DNA from 3 places in the Acidovorax sp. FHTAMBA genome. Region 3 is predicted to be linked to each of the others. Evidence: predicted binding sites of a transcription regulator. Region 3 holds the regulator's gene; each other region holds the start of a gene.

Region 1 (4,550 bases), 2.4 Mb from region 3:
TCGGTGGTGCGTCCTATCACCTCGACACCAAACTGTGCGGTGGTTTCTTCATCCAGGACGGTGGGAGATGTGAAGACCCCCCGGCCCTCGCGCCCAAACGCATTCATCAAGGCGCTGTCGTCAAACTCGCCCACGACCCTTGGTTGCAGGTGGTGTCTGTTGAGCCAATGATCGAGCTGCTGTCGGACGGAGGACATCGGACCCTGGATGAGCATGGGGGCCCCCTGTAGGCACTTGGGGAACTGTCCCACAAGCTGCGATTTCAGTCCGGGGGCGCATAAAAAGCTCATTCCGCTGGTGCCGAGCGGGTGGTTGAAGGCTTTGACACCGATTTTTTTGGACACGGGTTCGTCCGCTAGCACCAGGTCGAGCTTGTGCAGGCTCAGTTGAGCGATCAGTTCGGGAAACTTGCCTTCCTGGCAGGTCATGTGGACCTGCTCGGGCATTCCTAACGCCGGTTCGAGCAGGTGGTAGGCCACCGATTTGGCGATCGAGTCGGCAACTCCCACGCGAAATTCGAGCGGCTTGGTCTGGCCGCGGGAGAGTCGAATGGATTTCTCCAGCTCGTCACCCAGCGCAAATATCTGTTCGGCATAGCCAAGGGCGACGCGGCCTTCGGTGGTGAGCTCCAGGCCTCGTCCGCGCTTGCGAAAGAGGTCATGTCCGAGCCATTCCTCCAGTTGCTTGATTTGCCCGGACAGGGTTTGGGGGGTCGTATGCAGTTGCTCTCCAGCACGCATGACTCCGCCCGCCTTCGCAACCGTCCAAAAATACCGGAGATGTTTGAAGTTCATGGTGTTTTACTTCGAAAAAACGGAATGATCTGAGCGGATAAAACGAATATACGCGAAGTGTCAAACCCCGTACATTGAACGCTCGGCCCCAATCCGTCGTTGTTCTTGCGGCGGGCTGGCAATGTCAATCTTCACAAGGAGTAGCAACGATGCGGATCACCACCCGAGGACAACTTGCGGTATCGGCCATGACTGACCTGGCGTTGCGCCAGAAGATGCGCCCGGTGGCGCTGTCGACCATCAGTGCGCGGCAGGGAACGTCGCTGTCGTATCTGGAACAGCTGTTCAGCGCCTTGCGCCGTGCAGGGCTTGTCGATAGCACCCGTGGCCCTGGCGGCGGCTATACGCTGGCCCGCAACACCGACCAGATCTCGGTGGCCGAGATCATCCTGGCGGTTGAGAACCTCAAGTCCGATGACATGCAGAGTCTGACCGGGCAGGCCGCCCAGGTCAAATCCATGACAGGCGAGCTCTGGTCCACGTTCAATGCCCGAGTGATGGACTACCTGCAGTCGGTAACGCTGAAGGACCTCGTCGCCCAACAGCATGCCAAAGGCGTGGTGGCCGAAGATCTGGCGCCGGCGGCTCCCCGTGCAAAGCTGAGTGCCAAGCCCCGGCCGCTGATGGCACGGGTGGGGGTGCCCAACTCGGTGTTCGCACTGGGTTCGATCCCGGTCCTCCAGCGACGTTGAGGCCTGCCGAGTGGCGCGCGCCTGAAACGGGGTGCCGCCGCCCGGCCTTACCGAGCAGCTACCCGTGCGGTCGCGCGTGCCACGGGATGGTGTGCAAGAACTGCGTGTTTCTATGGCTCAGGGGTCGATACCCCGACGCCATCGAACCGCCGGCTCAGGATGCGTACACAGCATCCAGCGAACGAAAACCCTTGATTTCTATGGGGTTGCCACTCGGGTCGTGGAAGAACATCGTCCACTGCTCTCCGGGCTGACCTTCAAAGCGCACCTGGGGTGCCAATACAAAGTCGGTACCCGCTGCTTTCAAGCGGTCCGCCAGCCGATGCCAATCGGGCAGCTCCAGAATGGCGCCGAAATGCGGCATGGGCACCAGATGATCACCTACGTGGCCCGTGCGGGCGCTCGCAAAGGGGGCGCCCAGGTGCAGAGAAATCTGGTGTCCGAAAAAATCGAAGTCGACCCAGGTGTCCGTACTTCGACCTTCCTGGCATCCAAGCACGTCGCCATAAAAGCGACGCGCCGCATCGAGGTCGGTCACGTGAAAGGCAAGGTGAAAGAGACTGCGCATGCCGCACAGGATAGCAGCCGTGCGCCATGCGCCATGCCTTGGCCCGTAACGGGCCCGGCGTGGCAGCGGTCAGCGCCTGCGAGCCGCCGTGTCGCTCAGGCCGGCCGGTGATGTTGCTCGGCCTTTTCCTGGCAATGCACGCAGCGTGCCGCCTCAGGCGTCGCGTGCAGGCGCGCTGCAGTGATGTGTGTGCCGCAGTCCGTGCACTCGCCGTAGGTACCAGCTTCGATGCGAGCCAGGGCCGCGTCAATCGCCGCGAGGTGGGCGGTTTCGCGTTCATCCAGGGCGAATTCCAGTGCCCGCTCTGAGGCCACCTGTGCACGCGGGTCTTCGGGACGGCCGAAGTGCTCGGCGGCGGCTTCTGCCCGCCCGATGACGCCACCGCGTTGTGCGGCCAGCTGGGCCAGCAGCGCTGATTGCTGGGCCAGCAGTTGCTGGCGGAAGGGGGCGGCTTGGGTCTTGTCCATGCAATGGCTCCTCATCGTGGCGAATACGCGCATGGTGCGCCTGCATTGGCCCACCCGGTTTGATGGAGGTCAAGGCCACCCCCTGTCCCTGAACCGAAGGGCGCAAGGAGGCTGAAGGATGACCTGCATAACTCCCTGCGGTCTGTGATAGCGCGGCCTCGGGCGGTTCGCTGCGTTGCTTTTCTTGCCAATAGCCCGGCTATTGGCTGCCAAAAGACGCCTTGCACCCCATCCCGATCCGCACTACCACCGCCTCGCGAGGGTTATGCAGAACATCCTTAACGCTTGGGCGGGCGCGCCAGCATTTCGGCGGTGCTGGTTTTGCGGTCGGCGTTGACACGCGCCACATGGGGGCGCTCGGCCATGCGGGCCAGGTACTCGCGCACGGGCAGGTCGGCCAGGTAGTCGCGGCCATAGATGATCTTGGTGGCCGAGCTGACCAGCGGCAGGTGCACGATGGCGGCGCAGTCAGCCATCGTGAACGTGTCGCCGCCCACGTAGGGGCTGAACTTGGCCAGCTGACCGAAGGCGGCAATGTTTTTCTCCAGCTGGGCTCCCACCTTTTCCTTGGCGGTGTCGCTCACGGTGCCGCCAAAAAAGGCCTGCGGATACAGGTTGCGTGCCACCAGCTCCAGATGCAGCTCCAGAAAGGTGATCAGCTCGCGCACCTTGGCGGCCTGGTAGGGGTCGGCGGGGATCAGCGGGTGCTCGGGATGGGCGGCCTCGATGTAGTCGGCCATCACGGACGATTCGCACAGCGGGCCCTGGGGCGTGCGCAGGTAGGGCACCTTGCCCAGCGGGCTGGCGCTGCGGTCGGTTTCGCCCACCCAAGCCAGTTCCTCGGTGAAAGGCAGGCCCTTTTCAAGCAGGGCCAGCTTGACCTTGTTGTAGTAGTTGCTGGCCGAAAAGCCGCACAGTGTGAGCATGGTGTTGTCTCCGTTGGAGGTGATGGGGAATCGAGAGCGCATCGTAGGCGTGGGCGAAAAGGCAGTGCGTCGCGCAGATGACGCCGGTCAAGGTCTGCGTATCCCCGCAGCCTACAATCCGCACCCATGCCCTCCCTGCAAACCATTCGCAGCCTTCGCTGGCTCGCCCGCTCCGTGCTGGCGTGGTTTGTGTTGTCGATGGGCGTGGCGGTGGCGTCGCCACTGGTCAACCCACAGGCCATGGAGCTGATCTGCTCGGGCTCGGGCGCCATCAAGCTCCTGATCAAGACCGACGACGGCGCCAAGGAGCTGCCGAGCCACACGCTCGACTGTCCGCTGTGCGCGCATGTGGGCGCACCGCCTCCTGTCTCTCAGGCGCAGGTGCCTGTGGTCCATCCTCTGGCGCATGCCCTGCGTCCCATCCCCGCCGCGCACATTGCTGCGCGCACCGCCGCGCCACTGCCGCCGCGCGGGCCTCCTGCCTTCTCCTGATTCGCTATTTATTCGATAGCTGTTGGCGCTTGTCCATCAAGCGCTAGCGGCCTATTTGGCTTGAAATTCAGGAGATTGCATGCGCAAAAGTCGCATGGCGCTGGCCGTGGCCAGTGCCTTTCCCTTTGCTTTCTTTGGGGCCGCGCCCGCGTTCGCGCAGGCCCCCGACAGCACCAACGCGTCGGTCAAGGAACTGGGCGTGGTCACCGTCACCGGCGGCCAGCCCACCTCGCTGCCCACGCAGATCCCGACCACCATCGAGGGCGTGACGCGCGAGCAGATCGAGCACTCGATCAACGCCACCGACAGCGAAGACGCCCTCAAGTACCTGCCCAGTCTGCTGGTGCGCAAGCGTTATATCGGCGACTACAACCACGCCGTGCTGTCCACCCGCGCCTCCGGCACGGGCAACCCGGCGCGGTCGATGGTGTTTGCCGACGGCATCTTGCTGAGCAACTACCTGGGCAACGGCCCCACCAACGCGCCGCGCTGGATGCTGGTCACGCCCGAGGAGATCGAGCGCGTGGAGGTGCTCTACGGCCCGTTTTCGGCTGCGTACGCGGGCAACTCCGTGGGCGCGGTGGTGGACTATGTGACCCGCATGCCGACGA
Region 2 (4,550 bases), 1.7 Mb from region 3:
CTGGCAATAGAAAACGGCCGCGAGGCGGCCGGGGAAATCGATGGTGGTCAGCGGTGTCATGCCGCCCAGGCGCAGGGCGGCGGCACTAGGCTCAGCAGCCGTTGCGGCTGGAGCCACGGTGCGTTTCGGCGAAGAAGCGGCGTTCGGCATGTTCGCCCTGTTTGCCGGTGTTGAAGCTGGCCACGGGGCGGTGGTAGCCCATCACGCGGGTCCAGACCTCGCAGGGCTGGCGCTCGTCGTCGGTGAGCTGCACGGCGGCGGCGCTGGAGATGGCGGTGTGTTCGGTGGCGGAGAAATGGCTCATGCCGGGGTCCTTTCGGGGGTGGAGGAAATGGTTTGCTTCTGTTTTGATAGCTGCTTGCGCTTGACCATCAAGCGCCAGGGCCACTTTTGCTCAAAATCTAGGCGACCAGACGCCGCCGCTTGGCGTCCAGCCGCTCTTCGTCGCAGCGCGGGCAGAACGGGTGCTCGCCCGCCAGGTAGCCGTGTGTGGGGCAGATCGAGAACGTGGGCGTGACGGTGATGTAGGGCAGGCGAAAGCGCGTGAGCGCGCGCCGCACCAGATCGCGGCAGGCCGCACCGCTGGACAAGCGCTCGCCCATGTACAGATGCAGCACGGTACCGCCGGTGTATTTGGATTGCAGCGCCTCCTGCCGCATCAGGGCCTCGAACGGGTCGTCGGTGAAGCCGACAGGCAGCTGCGAGGAGTTGGTGTAGTAGGGCTGCTGCTCCGTGCCGGCCTGCAGGATGCCGGGCCAGCGCTTTTTGTCTTCCTTGGCAAAGCGGTAGGTGGTGCCTTCGGCGGGCGTGGCCTCCAGGTTGTAGAGGTGGCCGGTTTCCTCCTGAAAGGCCGTCATGCGCTCGCGCACGTGGTCGAGCAGGCGCACGGCAAACGCATGGCCCCAGTCGCTGGTGATGTCGTGCTGGTCCGCCGTGAAGTTGCGCACCATCTCGTTGATGCCGTTCACGCCCAGCGTGCTGAAGTGGTTGCGCAAGGTGCCCAGGTAGCGCTTGGTATAGGGGAACAGGCCCTGGTCCATGAGGCGCTGGATGAGCTTGCGTTTGGTCTCCAGGCTTTGTTTGCCCAGTTCCATCAGGCGGTCGAGCGCGGCGAGCAGGCCTGCTTCATCACCCGCATGCAGGTAGCCCAGCCGCGCGCAGTTGATCGTCACCACGCCCAGGCTGCCGGTCTGCTCGGCGCTGCCGAACAGGCCGTTGCCACGCTTGAGCAATTCACGCAAATCCAGCTGCAGGCGGCAGCACATGGAGCGCACCATGTTGGGCTCCAGCTCGGAGTTGATGAAGTTCTGGAAGTACGGCAGACCGTACTTGGCGGTCATGTCGAACAGCAGCTGCGCGTTCTCGCTCTCCCAGGGGAAGTCCTTGGTGATGTTGTAGGTGGGGATGGGGAAGGTGAACACGCGGCCCTTGGCATCGCCCGTGGTCATCACGTCGATATAGGCGCGGTTGATAAGGTCCATCTCGGCCTGCAGGTCGCCGTATGCGAAGGGCATCTCTTTGCCAGCGATCACGGGCACCTGCTCGCGCAGGTCCTCGGGACAGGTCCAGTCGAAGGTGAGGTTGGTGAACGGCGTCTGCGTGCCCCAGCGCGAGGGCACGTTGAGGTTGTAGACCAGCTCCTGGATGCACTGGCGCACGGCGGCGTAGTCCATGGCATCGATGCGCACAAACGGTGCCATGTAGGTGTCGAACGACGAGAACGCCTGCGCGCCCGCCCACTCGTTCTGCAGCGTGCCCAGAAAGTTCACGATCTGCCCCACGGCCGAACTCATGTGCTTGGGCGGCCCCGCCTCCACCTTGCCGGGCACGCCGTTCAGGCCCTCGTGCAGCAGCGTGCGCAGCGACCAACCCGCGCAGTAGCCGCTGAGCATGTCGAGGTCGTGGATGTGCAGGTCGCCGCTCCTGTGCGCATCGCCGATCTCGGGCGTGTACACGTGCGACAGCCAGTAGTTGGCCGTGACCTTGCCCGCGACGTTCAGGATCAGCCCGCCCAGCGAATAGCCCTGGTTGGCGTTGGCATTCACGCGCCAGTCGGCGCGCGTGAGGTATTCGTTGATGGAGCTTTCCACATCGACCAGCGTCTGCTTGTCCGCACGCAGCGTGGCGTGCTGCTCGCGGTAGACGATGTAGGCACGCGCGGTGGCCAGGTGGTTGGCGGCGATCAGCGTCTGCTCGGCCACGTCCTGGATCTGCTCGATGGTGGGCGCCTGGCCGTGGAAGCGGTGGATGAGCACCTTGGTGACCTGGGCGGTTAGCAATGCCGCTTCGTCGGCGCCGTATTCACCCGAGGCCTGCCCGGCGCTGGCCAGCGCGGCGCGGATGCGTTCGGCATCAAACGGAACGCGCTGGCCGCTGCGCAAAACGACTTCGCGGGGCAAGGTGGCAAGGGTGGACGCCATGGGTTCGACCAATCTGTGGAACGGGTTAAAAAACACTACCTATGGTGTCTACGATACCCATCAAACACTATAGGTAGTTTGATTCAACACAATTGGGGCGGTAAGCAGGGGTAAAAAAATGCCGGCACAGGGACCGGCAGAAAGGAAGGTGCCGTCAGGCCCTACCGATGGATCAGAGGTGCATGCGCAGGCATGCAGTGGGGTGCAGGAGGGTGCTGCTCAATGGCAGGCGGTGGCTTCTTCCTCCTCGATGCGCGGATAGAAGTCATGGTTTTCGCGTTGCATGCGCTCGAACACGCGGCGCAGCACCACGTTGGCCTCGTTGCGGAAACCCTGTGCATCGCGGCGCACGCCGTCGGCGGTGTTCCAGCGGCGCGCAAAGGCGTCGTAGGCGCTGGCGATGGAAGTCATCTCGCTCTGGTACTGGCGGCCCATGCGGGCCAGCTCGGCGTTGCCACCGCGCTGCAGCGCGGGGTACAGCACCTGGTCTTCCACGGCCAGGTGCAGCTTGATGGTGCCGCTCATGGCCACGATGCCCTGGGCGATGGCGCTGGCGTTGGCCTCCACCCCCGATTGCGCCAGCGCGCGCAACATGGCGATGCCGCGCAGGATGTCGGTGTGCTGGTGCTTGAATTTGTCGATGTTCATGGTCCGTCCTTGTGGGCTGCTCAGGGGTGTGCGCGGCTGCCGCTGGTGGCGGCTGCCGCGCACGGTGCATTGATTTCAGCGACGCGCTTGCGCCAGGTAAGGGCCCGCCTCTGCCGGTGCGCGCGAGCCGAACAGCCCGCTCACCACCTGCCAGGCCATCGCCAGCGCGCCCACGATGAAGACCACGTCACCGAAGGTGCGCACCCAGCGCAAGGTCTGCATGAAGGGCTGCTGCATGAAGCCCTCGCCCCGGGCGTACCACAGGCCTTCGCTCACGCTGGCGTGGAACTGGAACAGGCCAATCGGCAGCAGGCTGGTGGCAATCATCAGCACCAGGCCGGCGTTGAGCCACCAGAAGCCCGTCTTCATGAGGCGTTCGCTGAACACCAGCTGCGGGCGGATATAGCGCAGCACCAGCAGCGTGAAGCCCAGCGCCAGGAAGCCATACACACCGAACAGCGCAGCATGGGCGTGCACCGGCGTGGTGTTCAAACCTTGTAGGTAATACAGCGCGATCGGCGGGTTGATCATGAAGCCGAAGACGCCCGCGCCCAGCATGTTCCAGAAGGCCACGGCCACGAAGCACATCAGCGGCCACTTGAGGTTGGCCATCCACTTCGCGCGGTGCTGCAGGCGCCAGTGTTCCCAGGCCTCATGGCCCAGCACCACCAGGGGCACCACTTCGAGCGCGCTGAACGATGCACCCACCGCCATCACCGGCGTGGTGGTGCCGCTGAAGTACAGGTGGTGGAAGGTGCCGGGCACGCCGCCCAGCATGAACAGCGATGCCGAGGCCAGGCTGGCAGCCGTGGCCATGCGTGGCGACACGAGGCCCAGCGTGGAGAAGATGAAGGCCAGCGCCGTGGTAGCGAACACTTCAAAGAAGCCCTCGACCCACAGGTGCACCACCCACCAGCGCCAGTACTCCATCACCGACAGGTGGGTGCGCTCGCCGTAGAAGAAGCCCGCGCCGTAGAACAGGCCGATGGCCACCACCGACGCCGTGAGCAGCGCCAGCAGGTTCTTGTCGCCGGGCTGGCGGAAGGCGGGCACGATGCCGCGCAGCATCAGCACCAGCCAGAAGGCCACGCCGGTGAACTTGCCGATCTGCCACAGGCGGCCCAGGTCCACGTATTCATAGCCCTGGTGGCCCAGCCAGAAGTTCCACTCGGGCGGCATGATCTGCGCGATGGCCAGGTAGTTGCCGGCGAACGAGCCGACGACGACGACGACCAGCGCCCAGAAGAGGATGTCCACACCAAGCTTCTGGTAGGCCGGGTCCTTGCCACCGTTGATGAGCGGCGCGAGGAACAGCCCTGCGGCCAGGAACCCCGTGGCGATCCAGAACAGCGCGCTCTGGATGTGCCAGGTGCGCACCAGCGAATAGGGGAACCACTGCGACACGTTGATGCCGTAAAACTGCTGCCCCTCCACCGTGTAGTGCGCGGTAAAGCCGCCCAGCATCACCTGGAAGCTGAACAG
Region 3 (4,550 bases):
GGTCACTGATTCTGCGACATGGCTTTCGTAGCGCAAACGCTCTTGCGGAATCATGGAAGCGGTGGGCTGCCGGAGATTGGGAGGCAGCTTGATCTTTCCCAGATCATGGATCAGCGCCGCGATGCCAAGGTCGAACAGTTCGGCACTCTTCATGCCGAGAGCCCGCCCCAGGAGCAGTGAAATCACCATCACATTGATGGGATGGAGCGCATTGCGCTCGCCCACGCCCTCCGACAGAAGCCGGATGACCGAGTCACCATTTTCAAGAAGTTCTGCAACACAGCCGGACACCAGCGCATCACCCTTTGCACGGGCTTCCTCGGGCTGGGCGGTCACGACCCGTTCGAGCGCCTGGTACTGCCTTGAGGCCTCACCAAACCGCTTGTCGCACGCTGCCAGGGCGCGGTTCTGGGCGTCGAGCAGTTCACGCCGTCGTTGGGCCTCAGCGTCCACCAGGACTGGCGCCCCGGCTGCATCCACCTGTCTGCCCGATACCGTATCGTTCATTTCCGGCACATCCCAGGCCGCCGGCACCAGATCCCTCAGTTCCGGATCACTCTTCTTCGGGAGGTAACGCACTTCCGTCAGCCCCAGCTCCCTCAACGCAGCGATCTGCTCCGCCGAGGCAACCCGAAAACTGCTCACCGGGAAAGGATGGTGCAACCAGCCCACGTCAAGCTGGATGTACATGCCGACGCGCAGTTGGCTGATGTCAATGAGGATGGAAGAATTCACTTTCGGGCGTGTGCAACATCGTGACGTCGATGCCACCAATGGTTACACAAATTATCGCCAGTTCCACCGAGGCATCAGCGAGGGGTATCGGTTGCCGCAGCTTAACGGCAACAGTCGCCACACAAAGCAAGGCCCGCCGCAGGGACGAGCGCAATCAGGATGGTCCCTGGACGCCTGAAGCAGCCGCCTACCGGCACCACAGCGAAGGCTTATAGACCAGATCCATCCAGAGTGCCCAGCAGGCGATTCCGAAAAGCAGGCCTCCCGCCACCCGCGTTCCCCAGTCCGCGCGGGCTGTGTTCAGCCTTGTTTTCAGTTGGGTCCAGACCCATGGCCCTCCCGCAAGCCACACCCCGCTGCCCAGCCCAAACAGTGCCATGGTCACTGCGCCTTCGAGAGGACCTCCGCTCAGGGCGGCCACCAGCAATGCCGAATAGAGCAAGCCGCAGGGCATGAGCGCCCACAGCCCACCCGCAAAGAAAACCCCGGAAGGGGCACTGACCATGGGACGGGCGCGCGCCCATACGGCTCGGGCCGCGTTCTCCAGCCATTGCGGCTGGCGTGCCTGCACCATCATCATCACACCCCAGGCCATCACGGCGACATGCATGAGCGTCCAAGCGGGACGCAAGGCGGTCGTGTGCTGGGTAAGCCACGCCAGACTGTCCATTGCCCATGCTGCCAGGCAACCCGCCAGCGAGTAACCGAGCAGGCGTCCGACATGGAAAGCCGCCGCGCGCCGAAAAATGCCACCCCGCGGCATCCACTGCACGGTGTGAGTCCCGGGCGATGGTGCCATCCGGTCAGTGGCAGAAGCTTTTTGCTCCCGCCCCTGCCCCACCAGCGCACCACAGGGCGCTGAGCACATCGCCAGGCAATGAGTGCCTCCGACAAGCCCCATCAAGAAGGCAGTCGATGCCACCGCGATCATCATGATCGTTCAGATAATGCGGGAAAACCGTGCCCGATTGCGATCTGCCTGGAGATAGCGGTCGAAGACCATCGCAATTCCACGCACAAAGAACCACCCCATCGCCGTGACTTCAATCCCGTCAGGCCGCAGGACGACAAGTCCTTGCTCTGCCATGGCTTCCAATTGCACCAGTTCGCTCGAAAAATATTGCCTAAAGTCAATCAACCAGGCCTGTTCCATCGGTTCGAACAACAGCTCACCCTGGCACATCAACGCCATGATGACGGCACGGCGAACAAGATCGTCCCGTGTCAGCGCCAACCCGCGCACCACAGGCAACCGCCCCTGGTCGAGCAGGTCGTAATATTCCTCCAAGGTTTTCGCGTTCTGGCTGTAGGTCGCCCCCACACGGCCAATCGCTGAAACGCCCAGGCCAATCAGGTCGCAGTCCGGCTGGGTGCTGTAACCCTGGAAGTTGCGATGCAGCCGCCCCTGCCGTTTTGCCACTGCCAGCGCGTCTTCAGGCAACGCAAAATGGTCCATGCCCACATACACATAGCCCGCGCCCATGAAGGCGTCCAGGGAACGGGAAAGCATCGAGACTTTCCCCGCCGCAGTGGGCAGCTCGACCGACGCGATGCGACGCTGTGGCTTGAAACGTTCGGGCAGATGTGCATACGCATACAGTGCGATGCGGTCCGGCCGTAGTTGGGCGACCTGGGCCAGGGTACGATCAAAGGACTCTGGGGTCTGGCGGGGAAGTCCGTAGATCAGATCCACATTGATGGATTCAAAACCCAGTGACCGCGCAGACTCCACCAGCGAGAACACCTGCTCTGCGGGCTGAATGCGATGGACTGCTTTCTGAACCTCCGGATCGAAGTCCTGCACACCAAAACTCAAGCGGTTAAAACCCAGCTCCGCCAGCACCGCAAGGCGGTCCGCATTGACCGTGCGCGGATCCACCTCGATCGAATACTCTCCGCCTGGCGCGAGCGTGAAGCTTCGCTTGAGCATCGCCATCAACTCACGCAGCCCATCATCCGTCAGGAAAGTGGGCGTGCCCCCCCCCAGGTGCAACTGGCTCACGACCTGGCCCAGCCCGCAGTGGGCAGTGTGCAGGTCGATCTCGCGACTGAGGTAGCGGAGATAGACCTCCGCGCGGTCATGGTGTTTGGTAATGATCTTGTTGCAGGCGCAGTAGTAACATAGTGACTCGCAAAACGGGATGTGCACATACAGTGACAGCGGCAAGGCCTTCGCCATCGAGCCCAGGCGCCGTTGCTCCAGTGCAAGCGCATAGTCATCCTTCCCGAAGGCCTCGACAAATCGGTCGGCAGTGGGGTAAGAGGTATAACGAGGACCCGGCACATCAAAGCGGCGCAACAGGTCGGGTGTGACAACGGTCATGGGAGATTTCCTTGCGTACACTGCAACTGTGCCTTACGCTGAGGCCATTGTCCTTGACCTGCGTCAAGCGAAGAACTGACCCCTTCGACGACAATTTGATGTAAGTCAGTCGCCCAACCGTACGCCACAGTGCCGCTGCGGTGGCATATTGAGCCTTTGCTCACATCCAACCTGTTCCTGTGCTTATGAATCCGCTCACCATCAAAGTCGCCTGCTCCAACTGCAATCTGCGTGAGTTGTGCATGCCAGTTGGCCTGAACGACGAGCAACTTCAGCGTATTGATGAAATTGTTGCGGTGCGTAGGAAGATCAAGCGCGGAGGCACGCTTTTTCGCAACGGCGAGTCTTTTACCTCCTTGTATGCGATCCGCACCGGTTTCTTCAAGACCTGCGTCGCTACGGAAGACGGCCGCGACCAAGTGACGGGTTTTCAGATGGCTGGCGAAATCATCGGCCTCGATGGCATCGTGAATGACCACCATACGTGTGACGCGGTGGCTTTGGAAGACGCAGAAGTCTGTGTCATGCCGTTTGACCGCATCGAAGAACTGTCGCGTGAAGTCAATGCGCTGCAGCACCATGTGCACAAGATCATGAGCCGCGAAATCGTTCGCGAGCACGGCGTGATGCTGTTGCTGGGCAGCATGCGTGCTGAAGAACGCCTCGCAGCTTTTCTGCTGAACCTGGTTCAGCGTTTGCATGCGCGAGGTTTTTCGCAGTCCGAACTCGTGCTGCGCATGACCCGGGAGGAAATCGGCAGCTATCTCGGCCTGAAGCTCGAGACGGTGAGCCGGACTTTTTCAAAGTTCGTGGAAGAAGGCATTGTGGAGGTCAAACAGCGCCATGTCCGCATTCTCGAAACCGATGCACTCAAGCGCATCGTGAACAACCAGCCCGCCTGCCATTGACCCGCCAACACTGCGCTGCCATCCGCAACCTGCAAGCCCTTCAGGAGCAGGAAGTCGTCTTGCGGCAATCATCGGGGCGCTCCCCCTCCGGCACAGGGCAACGGTTGAGCTCGAAGGGTGACATGGCCAGCAGTGTGGTCAGCGCACTGGACGCCATCGTGATCGCCCAGAACGCAAAAAAGGCCAGCGTGTAGACCCCCTGCCGTGACAGCGCGAGCGGTTGCCCAAACCAATGCAGATCTTGCGGATCCACCATGGCAAAGACCAGCATCTCCAGCACACCAGCCATCAGAAACGCTGGCCACGCAATCCACATCAACCGTTGGGTCCACATTGTTTTGTCTCCGGGTAAGCCCTTGCAAGCCATGAGCCGCAGGGGCCCGTTGTGTATCAGCGCGGCTGGTCTTGCGCTGGCGTAGCCGCATGGTTGCGGCCCTTCATCGCGGGTGCGAGGCTCTTCTCGGGTTCCGCAAGGTTCTTGTTGATTTCAATGCCCTGGCGATAGTAGTCCTCGGCCACCACGGGATCAGGCCGTGAAATCGCCAGCCACAACGTCACAAATCCCGCGACGATCACGATGAGCG

What was found. Region 3 encodes FNR, which switches genes on or off when oxygen is low (the NO sensors DNR and NnrR bind a similar motif). Its sites were predicted from a motif close to TTGATNNNNATCAA; they were not measured.
Region 1: AAFF19_RS21065 (TraR/DksA family transcriptional regulator) is a predicted target of FNR. The motif match lies at 2,581-2,594, and genes of this name have one in related genera.
Region 2: AAFF19_RS02055 (ribonucleoside triphosphate reductase) is a predicted target of FNR. The motif match lies at 2,499-2,512, and genes of this name have one in related genera.

Annotation. Positions count from the first base shown of each region.
Region 1 is NZ_CP152407.1:4,515,746-4,520,295, reverse strand. It holds gene nhaR (transcriptional activator NhaR) at 1-794, opposite strand, end outside; gene AAFF19_RS21075 (Rrf2 family transcriptional regulator) at 944-1,486, shown strand; gene AAFF19_RS21070 (VOC family protein) at 1,641-2,054, opposite strand; gene AAFF19_RS21065 (TraR/DksA family transcriptional regulator) at 2,150-2,521, opposite strand; gene AAFF19_RS21060 (glutathione S-transferase) at 2,800-3,447, opposite strand; gene AAFF19_RS21055 (DUF2946 family protein) at 3,574-3,939, shown strand; gene AAFF19_RS21050 (TonB-dependent receptor) at 4,019-4,550, shown strand, end outside.
Region 2 is NZ_CP152407.1:449,127-453,676, reverse strand. It holds gene AAFF19_RS02065 (anaerobic ribonucleoside-triphosphate reductase activating protein) at 1-60, opposite strand, end outside; gene nrdD (anaerobic ribonucleoside-triphosphate reductase) at 92-304, opposite strand; gene AAFF19_RS02055 (ribonucleoside triphosphate reductase) at 402-2,420, opposite strand; gene AAFF19_RS02050 (hemerythrin domain-containing protein) at 2,640-3,068, opposite strand; gene AAFF19_RS02045 (nitric-oxide reductase large subunit) at 3,144-4,550, opposite strand, start outside.
Region 3 is NZ_CP152407.1:2,144,061-2,148,610, reverse strand. It holds gene AAFF19_RS10115 (HD domain-containing phosphohydrolase) at 1-735, opposite strand, end outside; gene AAFF19_RS10110 (sulfite exporter TauE/SafE family protein) at 923-1,669, opposite strand; gene hemN (oxygen-independent coproporphyrinogen III oxidase) at 1,676-3,058, opposite strand; gene fnr (fumarate/nitrate reduction transcriptional regulator Fnr) at 3,244-3,966, shown strand; gene AAFF19_RS10095 (hypothetical protein) at 4,007-4,300, opposite strand; gene AAFF19_RS10090 (FixH family protein) at 4,357-4,550, opposite strand, start outside.